Linked DNA regions of Lactiplantibacillus plantarum. The protein of the gene in region 1 binds, or shares a complex with, the protein of each later gene. Links are inferred from orthologs where the notes say so. Each region holds a gene or a part of one and is shown in the gene's direction. Other genes may lie near its edges.

Region 1 (3,216 bases):
TATAACCCGACTAGTAAGGCAAGTACGAGGTAGAGACTGATCGTCAGGGGTGGCCGTTGTTGCCATAAGCCCAGTCCGGCTGGAAGAAGTAATGTCAGCGGGTAGACTTCAAAAGTGAGATAATCAGTAAGACTATTGAAAATCAATACCAAGTAACTAATCAGCAGTGGCAGCGTCAATGACAATGACGCACTGCTAGAAACTAGTAGACCACCACAAAGTAATTCAATTAGACTGGAACGGAGGCTGATAGGAGTGCGACAATCATAGCACTGCCCCCGTTGAAGCAGAATGCCGAGTAATGGTATCAGTTGCCAGAACCGTAATTGATGTCGACAGTGTGGACACCGTGATCGTTGAGTGCTAATGAGTATGTGTCCGCTGCTGATGCGTTCCGCCATACAGGTCACGAATGAGCCCAGACAGAGACCAATAATAAAAAGACTGCTGGTTAACATGGAAGGACCACCTTTCATCACTAGTTACGCAATGTAAAGCATCACTATTTTTTCAGGACATTTATTGACAACTTCGGCATGTCATGATAGTCTAGTAAAGGTGCTTTTTGCAGACAGATTCCTGTATCAGGAATACAGACATGCTGACTGGTCGGCTAAGCGCACAATTACCATGCTCCAGGCATTCTTTTTTACTCAAAAAAGAACCACCTGGATGTGTGGACTTAAAAAACAGATATTTGGAAGGAGGACACTTTAGAACATGCCAACAATTAATCAATTAATTCGCAAAGGCCGTAAGTCTAAAGTATCAAAATCAAATGCCCCAGCGTTAAACTTTGGGTATAACAGTTACAAGAAGGTTGCAACTAATAACCCAGCGCCACAAAAGCGTGGGGTTGCTACTCGTGTCGGTACCATGACTCCTAAGAAGCCTAACTCGGCTTTACGGAAGTATGCCCGTGTACGTTTATCTAACTTAATCGAAGTTACAGCTTACATTCCTGGTATTGGTCATAACCTCCAAGAACATAGCGTTGTCTTAATTCGTGGTGGTCGTGTTAAGGATTTACCTGGTGTTCGTTACCATGTTATCCGTGGTGCTTTGGATACTGCTGGTGTCGAAGATCGTCGCCAAAGCCGTTCCAAGTATGGTACCAAGAAGCCAAAGAAATAATAAGGAGGTAAGTTAAATGCCAAGAAAAGGTGCACCTGCAAAACGCGAAGTTTTAGCAGATCCAATGTATAACTCTAAATTAGTAACGCGTTTAATTAACCACTTAATGTTAGATGGTAAGCGCGGTACCGCATCAACTATTTTGTATGATGCTTTTGATCAAATCAAAGAACAAACTGGTAACGATCCTTTGGAAGTCTTCGAAGAAGCTATGAAGAACGTTATGCCAGTACTTGAAGTTAAGGCCCGCCGTGTTGGTGGTTCTAACTACCAAGTTCCAATCGAAGTTCGCCCAGATCGTAAGACGACTCTTGGCCTTCGTTGGATCGTTCAATATGCTCGCTCACGTGGCGAACACACTATGTCCGACCGGTTAGCTCGTGAAATCATGGATGCTGCTAACAATACTGGTGCTTCAGTTAAGAAGCGTGAAGATACTCACCGGATGGCTGAAGCCAACCGTGCCTTCGCCCATTATCGTTGGTAATATTTCCGTGAGATGGTTAAAGGTCGCCTTTAACTAATCACAAAAAGGTGACTATTATATGCGCGCATATAGTAGTCATTTTTTGAAATAAACTTTATACTGTTAATTCCATTTATATTGAGAGGAGTAACACATTTTCTAATGGCTAATACACGAGAATTCTCACTCGATAAGACCCGTAATATTGGTATTATGGCCCATATCGATGCTGGTAAGACCACGACTACTGAACGGATCTTGTACTACACTGGTAAAATTCACAAAATTGGTGAAACCCATGATGGTGCTTCACAAATGGACTGGATGGCCCAAGAACAAGAACGTGGGATCACCATTACCTCTGCTGCCACGACTGCACAGTGGAAGAACCACCGGATTAACATCATCGATACCCCAGGGCACGTTGACTTCACTGTTGAAGTTGAACGTTCACTTCGGGTTTTAGATGGTGCGATCGCCGTATTGGATGCCCAATCAGGTGTTGAACCTCAAACTGAAACAGTTTGGCGTCAAGCATCAACGTATAACGTTCCCCGGATCGTTTTCGTTAACAAGATGGACAAGATTGGTGCGGACTTCAAGTACTCTGTAAGCACGATCCATGATCGTTTACAAGCTAACGCCCACGCCATCCAATTACCAATTGGTGCCGAAGATAATTTCGAAGGGGTCATTGACTTAATCGAAATGAAGGCTGACCTTTATGATGAAGATCAACTTGGTACTGAATGGGATACGGTTGACGTTCCTGATGAATACAAAGAAGAAGCCCAAGCTGCACGTGATGACTTAATCGAAGCCTTAGCTGACATCGATGACGGCATCATGGAAAAGTACCTTGGCGGTGAAGAAATCAGCAAAGAAGAAATTAAGGCTGCTATCCGTAAAGGAACGTTAGCACTTGAATTCTTCCCAGTATTAGCTGGTTCAGCCTTCAAGAACAAGGGTGTTCAAATGTTAATGGATGCCGTTGTGGACTACTTACCATCACCACTTGATGTTAAGCCATACAAGGCTACTGATCCTGAAACTGAAGAAGAAGTTGACTTGATTGCCGGTGATGATAAGCCATTCGCTGCCCTAGCATTTAAGGTTGCTACTGACCCATTCGTTGGTCGTTTGACTTTCATCCGGGTATACCAAGGTACTTTGGAATCTGGTTCATATGTCTTGAACGCCACTAAGGACAAACGTGAACGGGTTGGTCGTTTACTTCAAATGCATTCTAACCAACGGAAAGAAATCCCAGAAGTTTTCTCTGGTGATATCGCCGCTGCAATTGGTTTGAAGAACACGACTACTGGTGACTCATTGACTTCGATTGACCATCCATATCACTTGGAATCAATGGAATTCCCTGACCCAGTTATCCAGGTTGCCGTTGAACCTAAGACTAAGGCTGACCAAGATAAGATGAACGTTGCCTTACAAAAGCTTTCTGAAGAAGATCCTACTTTCAAGGCTGAAACTAACCCTGAAACTGGTGAAACTTTGATCGCCGGGATGGGTGAATTGCATTTGGATATCATCGTTGACCGGATGCGGCGTGAATTTAATGTTGAAGCCACTGTTGGTGCGCCTCAAGTTTCATACCG
Region 2 (3,313 bases), 420 kb from region 1 along the record:
CAACTGATGGTCCTATGCCACAAACGCGTGAACACATCCTCTTGGCTCGCCAAGTTGGTGTTGACTATATCGTTGTCTTCTTAAACAAGACTGATCTTGTTGACGATGACGAATTAGTTGACTTGGTTGAAATGGAAGTACGTGAATTACTTTCAGAATACGATTTCCCTGGTGACGATATTCCTGTTATCCGTGGTTCAGCGCTTAAAGCACTTGAAGGCGACCCAGAACAAGAAAAGGTTATCATGCACTTAATGGATGTTGTTGATGAATACATCCCAACTCCAGTTCGTGATACTGAAAAGCCTTTCTTGATGCCTGTTGAAGACGTCTTCTCAATCACTGGTCGTGGGACTGTTGCTTCTGGTCGTATCGATCGTGGGACTGTTAAGGTCGGCGACGAAGTTGAAATCGTTGGTTTACACGAAGATGTTCTTAAGTCAACTGTTACGGGTCTTGAAATGTTCCGTAAGACACTTGACTTAGGTGAAGCCGGGGATAACGTTGGTGCGTTATTACGTGGTGTTAACCGTGAACAAGTTGTTCGTGGCCAAGTTTTGGCTAAGCCAGGTTCGATCCAAACCCACAAGAAGTTCAAGGGTGAAGTTTATATCTTGAGCAAAGAAGAAGGTGGCCGTCATACGCCATTCTTCTCAAACTATCGTCCACAATTCTACTTCCACACCACTGATATCACTGGTGTTATTGAATTGCCAGACGGCGTTGAAATGGTTATGCCTGGTGACAACGTAACGTTCACTGTTGAATTGATTCAACCAGCTGCCATCGAAAAGGGTACCAAGTTCACGGTTCGTGAAGGTGGTCATACTGTCGGTGCCGGTGTTGTTTCAGAAATTGATGACTAATCTCTAACTGATTTTCATTGATTGATCTAAGCGACTTGGAAGTCTTCTTCCAAGTCGCTTTTTTTAAGAAAAACGAACAATAAATCGCGAGCTTACGCGCTTTTTTAGCCAATTTGGTTTACTTTACGGTGTCGATAGGTTAAACTTAACAAGTATGCAATTGACTAGAATTGTAGAAATTATAATGTTTCGGAGGGAATACAATGGCTGCAAAGTGGGAAAAGAAAGAAGGCAACCAAGGCGAATTAACATTCGAAATTGGTGCTGATAAAATTAGTGAAGGTATCGACAAGGCCTTCCAACGGACTAAAAAGAACTTAAATGTTCCTGGTTTCCGTAAGGGTAAGGTTCCACGTCAAATCTTCAATCAAATGTATGGTGAAGAAGCACTTTATCAAGATGCTTTAAACATCGTGCTCCCAGAGGCATATGAAGAAGCAATCAAGGAAACTGAAATCGAACCAGTTGATCAACCTCAAATCGATGTTGATAGCATGGAAAAAGGTAAGCCTTGGGTATTAAAGGCCGTTGTAACGGTTAAACCAGAAGTTAAGCTTGGTCAATACAAGGAACTTAGTGTAACGCGTCAAAATACTCGCGTTTATGCTAAGGATGTTGATGCCGAATTAGAATCACGGCGTGAAAAACAAGCTGAATTAGTTCTGAAGGAAGACCAACCAGCCGCTAAGGGCGATACGGTGGTTATTGATTTCAAAGGATTCGTTGATGGCGAACCATTTGAAGGTGGCGAATCAGAAAACTACTCACTTGAATTAGGTTCTAACTCATTCATCCCTGGTTTTGAAGACCAATTAGTTGGTGTCAAGGCTGGCGACGAAACTGAAGTTAAGGTAACGTTCCCTAAGGATTACCAAGCTGAAGACTTACAAAACAAAGAAGCCACTTTCAAAGTGACAGTTCATGAAGTCAAGACTAAGGAACTCCCTGAATTAGATGACGAATTTGCCAAGGATGTTGACGAAGATGTTGACACACTTGAAGAATTAAAAGCTAAGATCAAGGACGAACTTAAGGAACAAAAGGAATCCGCTGCGCATGATGCAATTGAAGACGAAGCTTTAAACCAAGCGGTTGACAATGCTGAAATTCAAGCAATTCCTGATGCCATGAAAGAAGACGATATTCATCGTCAAATGGATCAATACTTGGCTAATATGCAACAACAAGGTATCGATCCAAAGACTTACTACAAGTTGACTGGTACTACTGAAGACGACTTGCACAAGCAATTTGCTGCTGATGCTGAACGCCGGGTTAAGACTAACTTGGTCTTAGAAGCGGTTGTTGAAGCTGAAAACATCAAGCCATCTCAGGATGAAATTGCGGCCGAAGTTAAGGATTTAGCTAGTCAATACAACATGGAAGAAAGTGCTGTTCGTGGTGCTTTAACGGATGACATGTTGTCACATGACATTGCGATTCGCCAAGCCGTTGACTTGATTGCGGATTCTGCTAAGCAAAATGCCAAAGCAGAAGACAAAAAAGACGACAGCGACAAGAACTAATTAATTCAATTAGATACAAGTCGAGGGTCTTGGAAGAATAATTCTTCCGAGACCCTTTTACATAGCGTCAGCTAATCGTAAGATTAATTTAATAGCTATTTGGCTGACGCCTGTGATTTACTGCGAGAATCATTCGGTTTTCAAAGTGGTTAGCCGGATGATTGAACAGATAATTTCGGGTTTAGGTTCGTCCATGTTATAGTAGTGGACGTAGAAGACAGTGCCTAAGCTGGTTTTAGCTCAGTTTTTCTGTTATGATTAATCCATGTAAATACATCGATGAGGTGAGAATGAATGTTTGAAAATACCGAGACAAACGGCCCTGTGAACTGCTCATTTTGTGGTAAATCACAAGATCAAGTTAAAAAGATCGTGGCTGGACCCGGCGTTTATATCTGTAATGAATGTATCGATTTATGTAAAGAAATTATCGATGAAGAGTTTAGCGAAGAACAAACCCATGAATTAACAGATATCCCAACGCCAAAGGAAATTGTAGACGAGTTAGACCAATACGTGATCGGCCAAAATGAAGCTAAGCGGACCCTATCAGTTGCGGTTTATAACCACTACAAGAGGGTTAAGGCCATGGCTGATAATGATGAAGAGACCGAAGATGGTCCTGAATTACAAAAGAGTAATATTAGCTTAGTGGGACCAACTGGTTCTGGTAAGACTTTCTTAGCTCAGAGTTTAGCGCGAATTTTGGATGTGCCATTTGCTATTGCGGATGCCACGACGTTAACCGAAGCCGGCTATGTTGGTGAAGACGTTGAAAATATTTTGCTGAAATTACTGCAAAATGCGGATTACGACGTTGAACGTGCCGAAAAAGGGATTATTTATATTGATGAAATCGATAAGATCGCCAAGAAGAGTGAAAATGTCTCAATTACACGGGATGTTTCCGGTGAAGGGGTT

Evidence for each region.
Region 2: the proteins of rpsG (region 1) and tig are in contact, whole or in part, in a crystal structure (PDB 3GTY), measured with the Thermotoga maritima proteins. The link is inferred for Lactiplantibacillus plantarum from one-to-one orthologs. Residues at the interface, in WP_004081843.1 of Thermotoga maritima: Lys34, Lys52, Lys55, Glu59, Arg62, Gln63, Glu66, Asn67, Lys69, Val71, Arg95, Ala109, Lys110, Lys111, Gly112, Arg113, Pro114, Glu117, Glu121, Ile124, Ala125, Tyr127, Asn128, Asn129, Thr130, Gly131, Lys135, Asp139, Arg142, Met143; in WP_004081061.1 of Thermotoga maritima: Glu122, Val124, Val129, Leu130, Tyr133, Glu188, Gly259, Ile262, Tyr263, Glu266, Ser270, Glu273, Gln274, Glu277, Arg308, Gln311, Ile312, Ser315, Tyr316, Glu325, Arg329, Arg336, Leu363, Phe366, Trp367, Arg373, Leu377, Arg381, Leu384, Glu387.

The regions. Positions count from the first base shown.
Region 1 is NZ_CP039121.1:2,368,458-2,371,673, reverse strand. What follows is about bases 1-2,885. They hold rpsG (30S ribosomal protein S7), read left to right. Parts: upstream 1-1,150; coding sequence 1,151-1,621; downstream 1,622-2,885. Other genes in these bases: fusA (elongation factor G), read left to right, coding at 1,763-2,885; rpsL (30S ribosomal protein S12), read left to right, coding at 721-1,134; E5260_RS11255 (prepilin peptidase), read right to left, coding at 1-458. Also shown: more of fusA, read left to right, coding at 2,886-3,216.
Region 2 is NZ_CP039121.1:1,952,565-1,955,877, reverse strand. Bases 249-3,230 are described here. They hold tig (trigger factor), read left to right. Parts: upstream 249-1,069; coding sequence 1,070-2,392; downstream 2,393-3,230. Other genes in these bases: clpX (ATP-dependent Clp protease ATP-binding subunit ClpX), read left to right, coding at 2,687-3,230; tuf (elongation factor Tu), read left to right, coding at 249-866. Also shown: more of tuf, read left to right, coding at 1-248; more of clpX, read left to right, coding at 3,231-3,313. UniProt on the Bacillus subtilis protein: Involved in protein export. Acts as a chaperone by maintaining the newly synthesized protein in an open conformation. Functions as a peptidyl-prolyl cis-trans isomerase.